3 regions of the Janibacter zhangyanbonis genome follow, and region 2 is predicted to be linked to each of the others. Evidence: predicted binding sites of a transcription regulator. Region 2 holds the regulator's gene; each other region holds the start of a gene.
The links. Region 2 encodes LexA, which represses DNA repair genes until DNA is damaged. Its sites were predicted from a motif close to TCGAACANNTGTTCGA; they were not measured.

Region 1 (5,133 bases), 770 kb from region 2:
CAGGCCGGGGCGCCTCCCCTTCGCCGCCATGACCCGCGCGACGACGAGGGCGGCGAGCGCGCCACCCAGGGTCTGGGCGGTGCCGCCGAGGCCGGCCCAGGTCTCGCTTCCCGACACGTCGGCCGCGAGCAGGGCCCCGACCGCGGCGCCGGCGCTCACCCCCACGCCCCCGAGGATCTGCGACCCGGCGAGGGTGGCGACGGTGCGCCGCTGCAGGGCCGGGATGCTCACCGAAGGGAGTATGACGCGTACCCTGTCCCGTGGCGTGGTCGTCTCACCGCACCGCGCCGGGCCTCCGTAGCTCAGGGGAAGAGCACTTCTCTCCTAAAGAAGGTGTCGCAAGTTCGAATCTTGCCGGGGGCGCCCAGCACCTACGCCGCGTCGAGCAGCGCCAGCAGTCGGGCCTCGAGCGCCGATGGCTGCTCCACCGGCCGTCTCTCTGCACGACCGAGGCCGAGCAGGGGTGGCGCGAGGCAGCGGACCTCACCAGCGGGGGTCGTCAGGCGCACTTCGTGCGGCCCGCCTCCCGGGTCGAGCCCGGTCGAGATCACCTCGGCCCGCCAGCCGGGGGCCTCCTTGTCGAGGTTGTGCCGCTGGCAGACGCCCATGCCGTTGCTCGCGGAGGTCTCGCCGCCCCGGGCGACCGGGCGGACGTGGTCGACCTCGCGCACCGGCGCATCACACCACGGCACCCGGCAGGTCGCGTCGCGCAGCTCGACCAGCCGCCTCAGCCGACCGGCGAAGAGCCGCTGCCTCGAGTCGACGGCCACGATGTCGCGCCCGTCGGGCGTGGTCCAGAGTCGCCGCAGCCAGAGCGCCGTCTCGCCGTCTCGGTCATCGCCCTCGTCGAGCAGTCGCAGCACGTGCTCGCGGGCGAGGTCACCGGCGAGCGCGCCGTGGCCCGGCACCTCGACCTCGTCGTCGGCGCCGCCAGCGCCGGCGCTGGCGCCCGAGCGCTCGCCCGGAAGGAGCACGCCCTCGCGCATCACGAGCCCGATCTCGACCGGCTGGGCCTGACCGGGCGCCCGCCCGGAGAGCAGCTCGAGGGCCGTGTCGGTCATCCAGGCACCACGACCCCGCTCGTCGGCGGCAGCGGCCGCATCGGCCTCGGGGTCACCGGTCGCCACGTGCCGCGCCTGCTCGGCCGCGCGCAGCGCGACGTGGGCGCCGACGACGTCGACGAGCGGCCCGAGGATCGACAGCCAGGCCATGCCGTCAGGCGCCGGGCGGACCGACACGTGCCGCGAGGCCGCGGCCCGACGCCGCCGCTCGACGACCGACTCCTGGTCGAGGTCGACGCACGCCCGGTGCGCGGCGGCAGCCAGCGCCCGGTCACCGAGGTCGCGCAGCGCACCCGCCAGCCGACGGTCGGCCTCGCGCCGGTGCTCGGGCGACAGGCAGGCCGTCTCGCGGACGACGATCGTCGCCCGCCACTCGCTGATCTCACCCGCGGTGAGCGCGGCCATCGTGCCGGGCAGCTCGTGGACGAGCGCCCGCGCGGCGCCGACGTGACGGTCGGCCTGACCCGGCGAGCACCGCCGCGCCAGCGCCACCTCGCTGCGGGTGGCCCGGCGTCGCAGCGAGGCCTCGCGGCGGGAGATCTCCTCGGCGGCGGCCATCTCGGCCACCCGCGTGTCACGCTCCTCGACGAAGCGCGCGGTGGCGCGGGCCTGCGCGGCGGCCGCGGCCCCCTTCGTCATCTCGAGGAGGGCGACGACCTCGAGCAGCTCGACCTCGGTCAGCCCGTCGACGCCGGTGGCGGACACCTCGGCAAGCACGGCGCGCAGGCGCCCCGGGACCGTGGTCCCACTGACCTGATCGGTGATCGACTGCTGTGTCATGGCGCCTCCCCTCGCCCCTCCAGTATCGAACATATGTTCGAAGAGTTCAAGAGGGTGGGCCGAGATTTCTTCGGGAACGTGCCGAGCCGGGCACCTACGGCACCGCGAGGACGCGCGTGCACCCCGGCCTCGGGGCGCCGGTCACCTGCCGTTAAACTGGACTCCCGTCCCCGGACCCGTGAGAGGCCCTCGTGACCCTGCTGCTGCTTGCGCACTTCGCGGCGGCAGCAGTTGCGCCCGGCCTCGCCAAGTTCCTCAACCGACGCGCCTTCCTCGCCCTGGCCCTCGTGCCCGCCGCGGCCTTCGCCTGGCTTCTCGCCCAGACCGGCGACGTGACCGCCGGCCGGTCGATCGTCGAGGACATCGCCTGGGTCCCCTCGCTCGGCATGGACTTCGCACTGCGGCTCGGCACCCTCCAGTGGCTCCTCGGGCTGCTCGTCACCGGCGTCGGTGCCCTCGCCCTGCTCTACTGCGCCTGGTACTTCAAGCCCGACGACCCCAGCCTGTGGCGCTTCACGGGCGTCTTCACCGCCTTCGCGGGCGCCATGCTCGGCCTCGTCCTCGCCGACAACCTCCTGGCGCTCTACATCTTCTGGGAGCTGACGACGGTCTTCTCCTACACGCTCATCGGGCACAACCCGGTGCGCTCGGCCAACCGCCGCTCCGCCACCCAGGCCCTGCTCGTCACGACCTTCGGCGGCCTGGCGATGCTCATCGGCACGGTGATCATCGGCGAGACGAGCAGCTACACGATCAGCGAGATGCTCGCCTCGCCGCCCCCGGCCGGCGCCCTGACGACGACGGCCGCCCTCCTCGTCCTCGTCGGCGCCCTCACCAAGTCGGCGCAGGTGCCCTTCCACTTCTGGCTGCCCGGCGCCATGGCCGCCCCGACCCCGGTGAGCGCCTACCTGCACGCAGCCTCGATGGTCAAGGCCGGCATCTACCTCGTCCTGCTGCTCGAGCCGATCTTCGCGGACGTGCCCGGGTGGCGTCCGCTCCTGCTCGTCCTCGGCCTGTGGACGATGATCCTCGGTGGCTGGCGCGCCCTGCGTCAGGACGACATCAAGCTCCTCCTCGCCTACGGCACGGTGAGCCAGCTGGGCTTCATGACCGTCCTCGCGGGCGTCGGCACCCAGGCCGCCGGGCTGGCCGCCCTGGCCCTCGTCCTCTCCCACGCGCTCTTCAAGTCGGTCCTCTTCTTCAGCGTCGGCATCATCGACAAAGGGACCGGCACCCGCGACCTGACGCAGCTGCACGGCCTCGGGCGCACCGCACCGGTCCTCGCCGCGGCCGCGACCCTGTCCGCCGCCTCGATGGCCGGCCTGCCGCCGCTCGTCGGCTTCGTCGCCAAGGAGTCGGCGCTCACCGCCGTCATCGAGTCCGCCCACGGCCCCCTGTCGACGACCACCGGCTGGCTGGCCGTCGCCGGCCTCGTCACCGGGTCCGTGCTCACGGTCGCCTACTCCGCGCGGTTCGTCTGGGGTGCCTTCGCGACGAAGGGGGCGACCGGCGCCGCCCCGAGCCCCACCCCCTTCGCCGCACCCCACGCGCTGCTCATCGCGCCGGTCCTGCTGTCGCTCACGACCCTGGCGTCCGGCTTCTTCGGTGACCCGCTCACCAAGCTCTTCCACCCCTACACCGAGACGCTGCCGGGCGCCGAGCCCGAGCACCTCGCGCTGTGGCACGGCCTCACCCCGGCCCTCGGGCTGACCGTCGTGGCCATCGTCGCCGGCCTCCTGCTCTTCGTGGGGCGGGCCCCCTTCGCCCGGGTCCAGGCCGCGCTGCCCGAGGTGGTCAACGCCGAGCGCGTCTACCAGCGCTTCATGAAGGCCCTCGACCGCTTCGCCGTCGAGGTCACCGCCCTCGCCCAGGGCGGCTCGCTGCCGACCTACCTCGGCACGATCTTCCTCGTCGTCATCCTCCTGCCGGGCGTCGTCGCCGCCACCGCCCTGCCCGGCACCGAGGTGCGGCTGTGGGACACCTTCAGCCAGGCGGCCGTCGGGCTCTTCGTCATCGCCGCGGCGATCCTCGCCGTGCGCGGCCGCAACCGCCTCCAGTCGGTGATGTTCGTCGGCCTCACCGGCTACGGGCTCGCGCTGCTCTTCCACCTGCACGGGGCGCCCGACCTCGCCCTGACCCAGGTGCTCGTCGAGACCTTCTCCCTCGTGCTCTTCGTCCTCGTGCTGCGCATGCTCCCGCAGGACTTCCGCCGCCGTCCCCGCTCCGGCCGCCGCTCGCGCCGCCGGCTGTGGCGCCTCGCCCTCGCCGGGACCATGGGCGCGGCGATCTCCACCCTCACGGTCGTCGCGGCCAATGCCCGCATCCACGAGCCGATCAGCAAGGCCTTCCCCGAGCAGGCCTACGACTTCGGCCACGGACAAAATGTCGTCAACGTGACCCTCATCGACATCCGCGCCTGGGACACCCTCGGCGAGATCTCGGTCCTCGTCGCGGCCGCGACCGGCATCGCCAGCCTGGTCTTCGTGCGCACCCAGGACGTCGAGCGCTCGTGGACCCGCCGGCGCAACCAGGGCCCGGTCACCGCGTCGATCCCCCGCGAGCGCCGCTCGGTCATCCTCGAGACCGCCACCCGGCTGGTCTTCCACGTGATGATCGCGCTCTCGCTCTACCTCCTCTTCTCCGGGCACAACCAGCCCGGCGGTGGCTTCGCCGGTGGCCTCGTCCTCGGTCTGGCGCTGCTCGTGCGCTACCTCGCCGGCGGTCGCGCCGAGCTCGACCGCGCCGCCCCGGTGAGCGCCGGTCTCGTCCTCGGGGCCGGTCTGGCCGTCGCGGCGATCTCCGCGCTCGCGCCGCTCGCCTTCGGCGGCACCGTCCTGCAGTCGGCGGTCGTCGAGTTCGACGTCCCCGTCTGGGGCCACGTCAAGCTCGTCACCGCGATGTTCTTCGACATCGGCGTCTACCTCATCGTCATCGGGCTCGCGCTCGACGTCGTCCGCTCGCTCGGTGCGGGTGTCGACAAGCAGGCCGAAGAGGACGGGGCCACCGCATGAACGCCGTCGCCCCCAACCTCAGCCTCGTCGTCGTCGCCGGCTTCCTCATCGCGACCGGCGTCTACCTGCTCCTCGAGCGAGCGCTCACCCGCCTGCTCCTCGGCATCGTCCTGGCGTCCAACGGCGTCGCCACGCTCTACCTCGTCGTCTCCGGACCGGCGAAGGGAGCCCCCTTCGTCGGTGCACGACCGGCCGACGAGATGAGCGACGCGCTCCCCCAGGCGATGGTGCTCACCGCGATCGTCATCGCCCTGGCCTCGGTCGGCTTCGTCCTCTCCCTC
Region 2 (5,133 bases):
GCAGTGCACGCCGTGCTCCCTTCGCTCGTGCGTCCTGTGGACGGTGCGGTGGACGAGTCTGGGGATGGAACCCCATCACCTGTGGAGAACTGGCCTCATCCTGTGCACTAGATGTGGACGAATGACAACCGTGTAACCACTAGATGTAGTGACCATTAGAACCCTCTGTGAGCCTCCACGCAAGTCCCCCACGTGAACTGTCGACGAACGGCACATCGGCCGCCCCCGCATGCTGCGGAGACGGCCGATGGCTGGCCCGGGCCGGGTCGAAGGGCCCGGGTGTCAGGGGCGCCTCACGGCGCGGGGATGGTGAGCACCTGGCCCGCGTGGACGTGGCTCGTCGACAGGTCGTTGGTCACCTGGAGGCGGGCGACCGCCTCGCGGGTGGGCAGCTGGGGGAGCTCGGCCTCGGCGATCTGCCCGAGGGTCTGCCCCGGCTCGACGGCCACCTGCTGCGGGGTGGTCGCCGGACCGCCGAAGGCGACCGTGGCGCCGGCGACGCTCGCGACGAGCACGGTGGTCACGGTGATCGCCAGGCGCCCGCGACGGGTCAGACGAAGGGAGGTCGTCGCCCGCTCCGGGACGGCATCACCGGTGGGCACGGAGACGAGGTGACGCGAGCGCGCGGGGCGCGCCGGGCGCACGTCGATGCGGGCGGGGGCGGCGGTGAGAGCGGTCATGCGGTCCTCCTCGTGGCGGCTCTGTCGAACCGGTGTTCGATAGAACGTCTGTACGATGTCTAGCACGGGTGTTCGAAGGAAATCAACAACACGCTCGAACAGATGTTTGAAATGCCTGTTCGATCGGCCTACTGTCGGTCACAGCGAGAAGTTGACCAGCGACCACCGACAACGGTGTCGCGGCGGACGCACGAAGGGGTCGAGATGGGCGACGAGGACAACATCCACCAGCTCCCGCAGCGGGACACCGGCGACGGGCTGACCGTGCGCCAGCGCAAGGTGCTCGAGGTGATCCGCAATGCCGTCGCCACCCGCGGCTACCCGCCGAGCCTGCGCGAGATCGGCGAGCTCGTGGGCCTCACCTCCCCCAGTTCGGTCGCCCACCAGCTCTCCTCCCTGGAGCGCAAGGGCTACCTGCGTCGCGACCCCAACCGCCCCCGCGCGATCGAGGTCATCTCCCCCGACGACCAGCCCTCCCCGACCGACCCCGGGTCGGTCGCTGACATGGCCGGCATGCGCGGTGGCGCCAGTGCCGACGACGAGGCCGTCGACCCGACCGGCTCCGGCGACGAGCGCCCCGAGGCGAGTTACGTGCCCGTCCTGGGTCAGATCGCCGCCGGCGTCCCGATCACCGCCGAGGAGGTCGTCGACGACGTCTTCCCGCTGCCGAAGCAGATCGTCGGCGAGGGCTCGCTCTTCCTGCTCAAGGTCGTCGGTGACTCGATGATCGACGCCGCGATCTGCGACGGCGACTGGGTCGTCGTGCGGCAGCAGCCGAGCGCGGACAACGGCGACATCGTCGCGGCGATGCTCGACAACGAGGCGACGGTCAAGACCTTCAAGCGCACGGACGGCCACGTGTGGCTGCTCCCCCACAACCCCGCCTTCGACCCCATCGACGGCGACCACGCGACGATCCTCGGCAAGGTCACCGCGGTGCTGCGGCGTCTCTGACGCCCACCTCCACGAGGTCGACGAGGGAGCGAAGGGAGTCCCCCAGCTCCCCGTCGACGCGGTGGTCGACGAGGTCGTCGCCGCGGGTGGGACCGCGGGTGATGAGCGAGACCGGGATCCCGCGCTTCGCGGCGTGCCGCACGAAGCGCAGCCCCGACATCACCTGCAGCGAGCTGCCGAGCACGAGCAGGCTCGGCGCCGCGTCGACGAGGTCGAAGCAGTGCTGCACGAGCGGCTTGGCGACCGCTCCGCCGAAGAAGACGACGTCCGGCTTGAGCATGTCGGTCCCGCACCGCTCGCACTCCGGTGCGACGAAGCGCTCGACGTCGACGGTCTCGAGCCGCACGTCGCCGTCCGGCCGGATCTCGTCGCTGTCGACGTCGAAGCCCGGGTTCTGCGCCGCCATCCGCGCATCGAGCGTGGGCCGGTCGATGCGCGCCCCGCACGCGAGGCAGACGACCTCGACGAGGTTGCCGTGCAGCTCGACGACATCGTGGGTCCCGGCGGCCTGGTGCAGGCCGTCGACGTTCTGCGTGATGACCGGACCCACGGCCCCGAGCTCCTGCAGCCGGGTCACGAGGTGGTGCGCGGCATTGGGCCGCGCCGCGTGGAACCGCCGCCACCCGACGAAGCTGCGCGCCCAGTAGCGCTGTCGCGCCGAGCTGCTCCCGACGAACTCCGACAGGTGCATCGGGGTCACTCGCCGCGTCCCGTCCGGGCCCCGGTAGTCGGGGATCCCGCTCTCGGTCGACATGCCGGCCCCGGTGAGCACGAGGGCCGGCCCGTGGCGCAGCACCCTCGCGATCTGCTCGACCCGATCGACGTCGTCTGGCATGCCTCGATCCTAGGTCGGCGCGACGACCTACGATGGGCCCCATGATCGACGCCGCTGGGCTGCGCGTGATGCGGGCCATCGCCGATGAGGGCAGCTTCACCGCCGCTGCCCTCGCGCTCGGCTACTCGCAGCCCGCGGTCTCCCAGATGGTCAAGCGCCTCGAGCAGCGCACCGGCACCGTCCTCGTCGAAAAGGTCGGTCGCTCCGTGCGGCTCACCGAGGCCGGCGCCGTCCTCGCCCGCCACGCCACCCCCGTGCTCGCCGCTCTCGACGCCGCCGAGGAGGAGGTCGCCGCGATCGCCGGGCTGCGCTCGGGTCGGGTGCGGCTCATGGCCTTCCCGTCGTCGTCGGTGACGCTCGTCCCCCGCGCCCTGGCGGCGGTCCGCGCCGAGCACCCCGACCTGTCCGTGCAGTTCACCGAGGCCGAGCCGCCGGAGTCGCTCGCGGCCCTGCGGGCCGGCGAGGTCGACCTCGCCGTCGCCTTCTCCTACGACGGCAGCGAGCTGGCCCGGGGCGAGGACCTCGAGGGCTTCGTCGTGCACCCGCTGCTCGACGAGGAGGTGCGCGTGGCCTTGCCGCGTCACCACCCGCTCGCCGACCACGAGGTCGTCTCGATGACCGACCTCACCGACGACGAGTGGATCGCCGGCTGCGCCCGCTGCCGCGGACACCTGCTCAAGATCGCCCACGACGCCGGCTTCGCGCCCAAGGTCGCCTTCGAGACCGAGGACTACGTCGCCGTTCAGGGCTTCGTCGCCGCCGGTCTGGGCGTCGCCCTGATCCCCGACCTCATCCGGGCGGCGACGTCCAACGACGACGTCGTCATCCGCCCCCTCGACCCGCAGACCCGGCGCCGGATCCACGTCGTGACGACGGAGGACCTGCTCAAGGTGCCGGCAGTGGCGACGACGCTCGAGGCGCTGACCGCGGCGGCAGAGACGTCGCTGCCGGCATAGGCACCGTCCAGTCGCGCCACTGCGCGAGGATCTCCTGCGGCCGGTCCGAGGCCACGATCACCACGCCCGGGTAGTCCTCGAGCAGCCGGCGCAGCAGCGCTCTCCCCTGCGTGCCCAGGTCGTCGTCGACGTGCTCCAGCAGGAGCAGCGCCGGTTCGCCGAGCATGGCGCGCGCCAGGTGCAGCCGGGCCCGCTCGTGCCGGGTGAGCGGCTCCCCACCACGACGAAGGGAGGTCCTCTCCCCTTCGGGGAGGGCGGCCACCCGGTCCGCGAGACCGACCGCCGCCAAGGCCGCAGTGCCCTCCTCAGCCGGGAGGTCGGGTCGGCGGTAGCGCACCGCCCGGGAGATCGGGCCACGCTCGAGCCTGGCCCCGGCCGCAGCATGGCCGACCCTCCGCCGACGGGTCTTCGGCCCGGTGACGGCGAGGTCCTTGCCGTCGACGCACAGGCTGCCCTCGCCCGAGCGACCGGGCACGGCGAGGGCGGCGAGCACCTCCCGGGCGTGGCCCGGCGAGGCCCCTCGCACGAGGATGCGCTCCCCCGGCTCGGCGACGAGGCCGGGCAGCTCGCGACCGTCGACCCGCAGCCCGCGCACGACGACGCGACCACCCGACGAGACCCCGGGGTCGACGACGGGCGCCGGCCGTGCCGGCCCGGGGACGTCGGCAGCCGACTCGGCGAGCAGAAGCGCGATGATCCGGCGGGCGGCACGGTGGTTCTGCCGGTACTCCACGATCCGGCCCGCGTCGCCGACGGGGCCGGTGACGATGCCGATGATCGTCAGCGCGACGGCGACGGTGGCGACGGGCACGATGCCGAGGGCCCCGAGCGCGGCAGCGCCGGCCGACCCCGCCACCGGCGCGACGACGGCGCAGGCCCGCAGCAGGCCGGCCGTGCGGGAGCGGTGCACCGCGGCGTCGACGACGCGGGAGCCGGAGCGGTCGATGGCCCGCAGCTCGCGGTCCACCCCGCCGGCCGCCGCGATGCCCGGGGCGGCACTGACCGTGTCGGCGACCCGGGCGGCGAGGGCCCCGCGGCGGCGACGCAGGTCCCGTGCCCGCTCGAAGGCCGGCCCGGAGACGCGGGCGAGCGCGAGGCCGAGCAGCCCGAGAGGCGCGGCGAGGGCGAAAGCGAGCGGCCAGGCGATGACGGCGAGGGCGGCCACCGACCCCACGACGAGCGGCACGAGGGCCACGAGCGGGGCGATGCCGAGCGAGACCCAGTTGCGCACGCTGGCGAGGTCGTTCGTCGAGCGGGCGATGGTGATGCCGAGCGAGGGAGCGCTCGCCGAGGTCATCGCGTGCTCGACAAGACCCCTGCGGATCTGCTGCACGTAGTCCTGGCCGAGGCGCTCCGCCACCACCCGCTCGACGTACTTCGTGGCCCCGAGGCCGACGAGGGCGCCGAGCAGCACGGCGACGTCGACACCGACCTCGCGGGCCGGCCGGCCCGCGTCGCGCAGCAGCACGCCCACGAGCAGGCCGGCGCCGATCGCGCACGCCGTGTGGGCGATCGACGTCGCGACGAGCAGGGCCATGAGCAGCCGTCGCGGGCCACGCAGGAGCGGAGGCATCAGGACGCCAGCGCCCCGGCCGCCTCGACCGGCAGCAGCCCGAGCGCCGTCGCCGGCTCGCGCAGGTCGAAGGTGCCGATGATCGGCACGGGCAGGGTCGCCCCCGCCTCGCGCGCGGCGAGCGGCGAGGAGGTG
Region 3 (5,133 bases), 940 kb from region 2:
ACCAAGACCTTCGGCGACTTCACCGCGGTCGGCGGCATCGACGTCGAGGTCACCCGTGGTGAGTCCTTCGGCTTCCTCGGCCCCAACGGCGCCGGCAAGTCCTCGACGATGAAGATGGTCGCTGCCACCTCGCCGCCGACCGGGGGAGACCTGCGCATCTTCGGCCTCGACCCGGTGACCGACGGCGCGGCCGTGCGCGCCCGCCTGGGCAACTGCCCCCAGCAGGACAACCTCGACGAGGAGATCACCGTCGAGGAGAACCTGCACGTCTACGGCCGCTACTTCGGCCTGCCGCGCAAGGTGATCCGCGAGCGCGCCGACGAGCTGCTCGACTTCGCCCAGCTCACCGAGCGGCGCAAGGACAAGGTCGAGCCGCTCTCCGGCGGCATGAAGCGTCGCCTGACGATCGCCCGCTCGCTCATCAACAACCCCGAGATCCTCCTGCTCGACGAGCCGACGACCGGCCTCGACCCGCAGGCCCGGCACGTGCTCTGGGACCGGCTCTTCCGCCTCAAGCGCCAGGGCGTCACGCTCATCATCACCACGCACTACATGGACGAGGCCGAGCAGCTGTGCGACCGCCTCGTCGTCATGGACCGTGGCCGGATCGTCGCCGAGGGCTCACCTCGCTCGCTCATCGAGACCCACTCCACGCGAGAGGTGCTCGAGCTGCGCCTGCCGGTGGACGACCACCTGCACGCCGCCGACCTCGTCGAGGGCGTCGGCGAGCGCGTCGAGGCCCTGCCCGACCGCCTGCTCGTCTACACCGACCACGGTGACGGTGCCCTCGAGGCGGTCCACGCCCGCGGTCTGCAGCCGGTCTCCTCGATCGTGCGGCGCTCCAGCCTCGAGGACGTCTTCCTCCACCTCACCGGCCGCACCCTCGTCGACTGATGGCGACCGTGGAGACGACGGCCGTCACCGGGCGCCACGTGCACGGCGAGCGGTCCCCCCTTCGTCCGGCGGAGCGGGTGGCGGCGGTGGCCGGCTACTTCGGTCTCGTCTACCGGCGTACGTGGATGGGGTCGGTCTTCAGCCGCTTCGTCATGCCGCTGCTCTTCCTGCTGGCCATGGGGATCGGGCTCGGCTCGCTCGTCGACGACGCGTCCGGCGGGGTCGACGGCGTGCCCTACCTGCTCTTCGTGGCGCCGGCGATGATCGCGGTGCAGGCGATGATGACCGCGGTGAGCGAGTCGACCTACCCGGTCTACGGGCTCTTCACGTGGAACCGCATGTACCACTCGATGCTCGCCACCCCGCTCACCGTGAGCGACCTCCTCCTCGGTCACCTCGGCGTCATCGCCGCGCAGGGCGGGTTCGCCGCGGCCGCCTTCGTGCTCGTCGCCGCGCTCTTCGGCAGCTTCACGTCGTGGTGGGTGCTGCTCGCCGTGCCGATCGGGGTCCTCGTGACGCTGGCCTTCGCGGTACCGCTCTTCGGCTTCACGGCCCGGGCGAAGGGGGACTCCGCCTTCAACGTCGTCTACCGCCTCGTCATCACGCCCCTCATGCTCTTCTCCGGCGCCTTCTTCCCCGTCGAGCGCCTGCCGCTCGTCCTCGAGGTACTCGCCTGGGTGACCCCGCTGTGGCACGGCGTGGAGCTGTGCCGGGCCGCGGCCCACGGCGGCTTCGCCCCCTTCGACCTCGTGCACCTGGCGGTGCTCGTGCTCTTCGTCGGCGCCGGCTGGGTCTACGCCCGCACCGGCATGACCCGCAGGCTCGTCTCGTGAGCACCGGTGTCCTCACGCCCGGCCTGGCGATGTGGCGCTCGGTCGTCGAGCGCAATGTCGTCGGCTTCCGGCGCCAGTGGGCCGCCTTCGTCACGGGCTTCGCCGAGCCGGTCTTCTACCTGCTCTCCCTCGGCATCGGGGTCGGGTCGCTCGTGCCCGTCGTCGTGACCGACGGTGGGCAGGAGGTCGGCTACGCGGCCTTCGTCGCGCCCGCCATGCTCGCTGCGTCGGCGATGAACGGCGCGATCATGGACTCGACCTTCAACGTCTTCTTCAAGCTGCGCTACGCCCGCATCTACGACGCGATGCTCGCGACACCCCTCGGCCCGCGCGACATCGCCGTCGGCGAGGTCGTCTGGTCGCTCATCCGGGGCGGGGTCTACGCGCTCGTCTTCTACCTCGTGGCGCTCGCCGTCGGCGTCGTCGAGTCGTGGTGGTCGCTCCTCGCGGTGCCCGCGGCGGTCTTCATCGGGCTGGCCTTCTCGGCCGTCGGCATGTTCGCGACGACCTTCATGCGCTCGTGGGTCGACTTCGACTGGATCATGCTCGTCATCCAGCCGCTCTTCCTGCTCTCGGCGACCTTCTTCCCGCTCGCGACCTACCCGGGGTGGGCGCAGCCGATCGTCCAGGCGACGCCGCTCTACCACGGGGTCGCGCTCGAGCGGGGGCTCATGCTCGGCGAGGTCGGGTGGGGCCTGCTGTGGCACATCGCCTACCTCGTCGTCCTCGGTGCGGTGGGCATCTGGGCGACCTCGAGGCGGATCGAGACCCTCCTGCGGTCCTGACGCAGGGACGAAGGGGGAGGAGTGCGCGGCGTGTCGGCACGTCACCTCCCATGTCTCGAACAGGTGTTCGGTAGTGTCGTCCACAGGTGCCCGACCGACAGCGCCGGTGTCCACAGCCCCACGGCAGCTGCGGACGGTTGTCGGTGGCGGCTCCTAGCGTCTGACCAGACAGCACGACACGTCCGACCGTGTGGGACCTGGTCGCCGGTGGACGCGCACGACACGATGACAAGGAAGGTGTGGCATGGCTGAGGTCACCGCCATCGACAGCAAGCTCCACGAGCAGAAGCTCAAGTCCCTCGACAACGTCATGGGCCAGATCGAGAAGGCCCACGGCAAGGGCGCGGTCATGCGTCTGGGTGACGACGTGCGTCCCCCGATCGCGGTCATCCCGACCGGTGCGATCGCCCTCGACGTCGCGCTCGGCATCGGCGGCCTGCCCCGCGGCCGCGTCGTCGAGGTCTACGGCCCGGAGTCCTCCGGTAAGACGACCGTCGCCCTGCACGCGGTGGCCAACGCCCAGCGGGCCGGCGGCATCGCCGCCTTCATCGACGCCGAGCACGCGCTCGACCCCGAGTACGCCAAGAAGCTGGGTGTCGACACCGACGCCCTCCTCGTCAGCCAGCCGGACACGGGTGAGCAGGCGCTCGAGATCGCCGACATGCTCATCCGCTCGGGCGCGCTCGACATCATCGTCATCGACTCCGTCGCGGCGCTCGTGCCCCGCGCCGAGATCGAGGGTGAGATGGGTGACAGCCACGTCGGTCTGCAGGCCCGCCTGATGAGCCAGGCCCTGCGCAAGATCACCGGTGCGCTCAACTCCTCGGGCACGACGGCGATCTTCATCAACCAGCTCCGGGAAAAGATCGGTGTCATGTTCGGCTCGCCCGAGACGACCACCGGTGGCAAGGCGCTGAAGTTCTACGCCTCGGTCCGTCTCGACGTCCGCCGCATCGAGACGCTCAAGGACGGCACCGAGCCGGTCGGCAACCGCACCCGCGTCAAGGTCGTGAAGAACAAGGTCTCCCCGCCCTTCAAGCAGGCGGAGTTCGACATCCTCTACGGCCAGGGCATCTCCCGCGAGGGCGGGCTGATCGACATGGGCGTCGAGCACGGCTTCATCCGCAAGGCCGGGGCCTGGTACACCTACGAGGGCGACCAGCTGGGTCAGGGCAAGGAAAATGCCCGCAAGTTCCTCAAGGACAACCCCCAGCTCGGCGAGGAGATCGAGTCCAAGATCAAGACGAAGCTCGGCATCGGCGTGCAGCCGGAGGTCGAGGAGGAGACCCCGGCCGAGGTCCCCGTCGACTTCTGATCGTCATGCCGGAGCGTCACGACGACGAGACCGCCGCGGGCCAGCTCGAGAGCTTGCGCGCGGCGGTCTCCGCCATCGAGTCCGGATCCACGGCCCCTGAGGAGGTCGCGCAGCGACCGTCTCGAAGGGTCCCCCCGCCCGACCCGCAGGGGCCGCAGGCTGACCCCGAGGCCGACGAGCACGCGGTCGCACGTGCCGTCGTCCTGCGTCAGCTGACCGGCGCGCCCAAGAGCCGCAAGCAGCTGCAGGACGCCCTGACCCGCAAGGGCTGCCCGCCCGATGTCGCGAGCGAGGTCCTCGACCGCTTCGAGGAGGTCGGTCTCGTCGACGACGAGGCCTACGCCCAGGCGCTCGTGCGCTCCCAGCAGGCCGGCCGCGGGCTCGCCCGACGGGCCCTGTCGCACGAGCTGCGCAAGCGCGGTGTCGACGAGGAGCTCGCCGCCTCGGTGCTCGAGGACGTCGACCCGGAGGCCGAGCGGGCCCGCGCGCACGAGCTCGTCGCGAAGAGGCTGCGCACCATGCACGGGCTGGACCGCGCCACCCAGACCCGGCGTCTGGCGGGCCTGCTCGCCCGCAAGGGCTATGGCCACGACGTCGCCCGGGTGGTCATCACCGAGGCCCTCGACTCGCAGCCGGAGCACCAGCGCGACTAGCAGCCCCGGCCCGGGGCTTCGGGTGCGCACCGCAGGGGGTGTCGCGTGCGTAGGGTGGGCGTCGTGACTGACAGCGACTCTCTCTTCGGGACATACGCACGCGGTGCGGCGTGGGACGAGATGCTCGACGACGCGGGCGACCCGAGACAGCCCTACAAGCCGATCCACCACACGCTGCGCGCGATGGCGCCCGACGAGCTCAAGGAGCGGGCCGACGCGTTGGCCCGCATGTTCTTCGAGCAGGGCGTGACCTTCGACCACGCCGGTGAGGAACGGCCCTTCCCCCTCGATGCGGTCCCGCGCGTCATCGACGCCGAGGCCTGGCACACGGTCGAGGAGGGCGTGGCCCAGCGGGTCAAGGTCCTCGAGGCCTTCCTCGACGACATCTACAGCCGCCCGAGCGGGCTGCCGCGGGCGGTCGAGGACGGCATCGTCCCGTGGAAGCTGATCTCCACCTCGAGCCACTACCACCGCGCGGTCACGGGGCTGCGCCCGCCGGGCGGCGTGCGTGCCCACGTCAGCGGCATCGACCTCATCCGCGACGAGGAGGGCACCTTCCGCGTCCTCGAGGACAACGTGCGCGTGCCCTCGGGGGTCTCCTACGTCATCGCCAACCGCCGGGCGATGACCAATGTCTTCCCCGAGGCCTTCGC

Region 1: ACQBJO_RS02440 (HNH endonuclease signature motif containing protein) is a predicted target of LexA. The motif match lies at 1,867-1,882, and genes of this name have one in related genera.
Region 3: recA (recombinase RecA) is a predicted target of LexA. The motif match lies at 2,568-2,583, and genes of this name have one in related genera.

The regions. Positions count from the first base shown of each region.
Region 1 is NZ_CP191481.1:487,651-492,783, reverse strand. Features, by position in the region: gene ACQBJO_RS02450 (MFS transporter) at 1-231, opposite strand, end outside; tRNA gene ACQBJO_RS02445 (tRNA-Arg) at 292-363, shown strand; gene ACQBJO_RS02440 (HNH endonuclease signature motif containing protein) at 372-1,841, opposite strand; gene ACQBJO_RS02435 (Na+/H+ antiporter subunit A) at 2,033-4,852, shown strand; gene ACQBJO_RS02430 (Na(+)/H(+) antiporter subunit C) at 4,849-5,133, shown strand, end outside.
Region 2 is NZ_CP191481.1:1,257,587-1,262,719, reverse strand. Features, by position in the region: gene nrdR (transcriptional regulator NrdR) at 1-9, opposite strand, end outside; gene ACQBJO_RS06225 (LysM peptidoglycan-binding domain-containing protein) at 294-680, opposite strand; gene lexA (transcriptional repressor LexA) at 885-1,634, shown strand; gene ACQBJO_RS06215 (NAD-dependent protein deacetylase) at 1,609-2,469, opposite strand; gene ACQBJO_RS06210 (LysR family transcriptional regulator) at 2,511-3,425, shown strand; gene ACQBJO_RS06205 (ABC transporter transmembrane domain-containing protein) at 3,355-4,998, opposite strand; gene ACQBJO_RS06200 (DUF1611 domain-containing protein) at 4,998-5,133, opposite strand, start outside.
Region 3 is NZ_CP191481.1:2,197,056-2,202,188, reverse strand. Features, by position in the region: gene ACQBJO_RS10720 (ABC transporter ATP-binding protein) at 1-894, shown strand, start outside; gene ACQBJO_RS10715 (ABC transporter permease) at 894-1,727, shown strand; gene ACQBJO_RS10710 (ABC transporter permease) at 1,724-2,512, shown strand; gene recA (recombinase RecA) at 2,823-3,827, shown strand; gene ACQBJO_RS10700 (regulatory protein RecX) at 3,833-4,480, shown strand; gene ACQBJO_RS10695 (circularly permuted type 2 ATP-grasp protein) at 4,601-5,133, shown strand, end outside.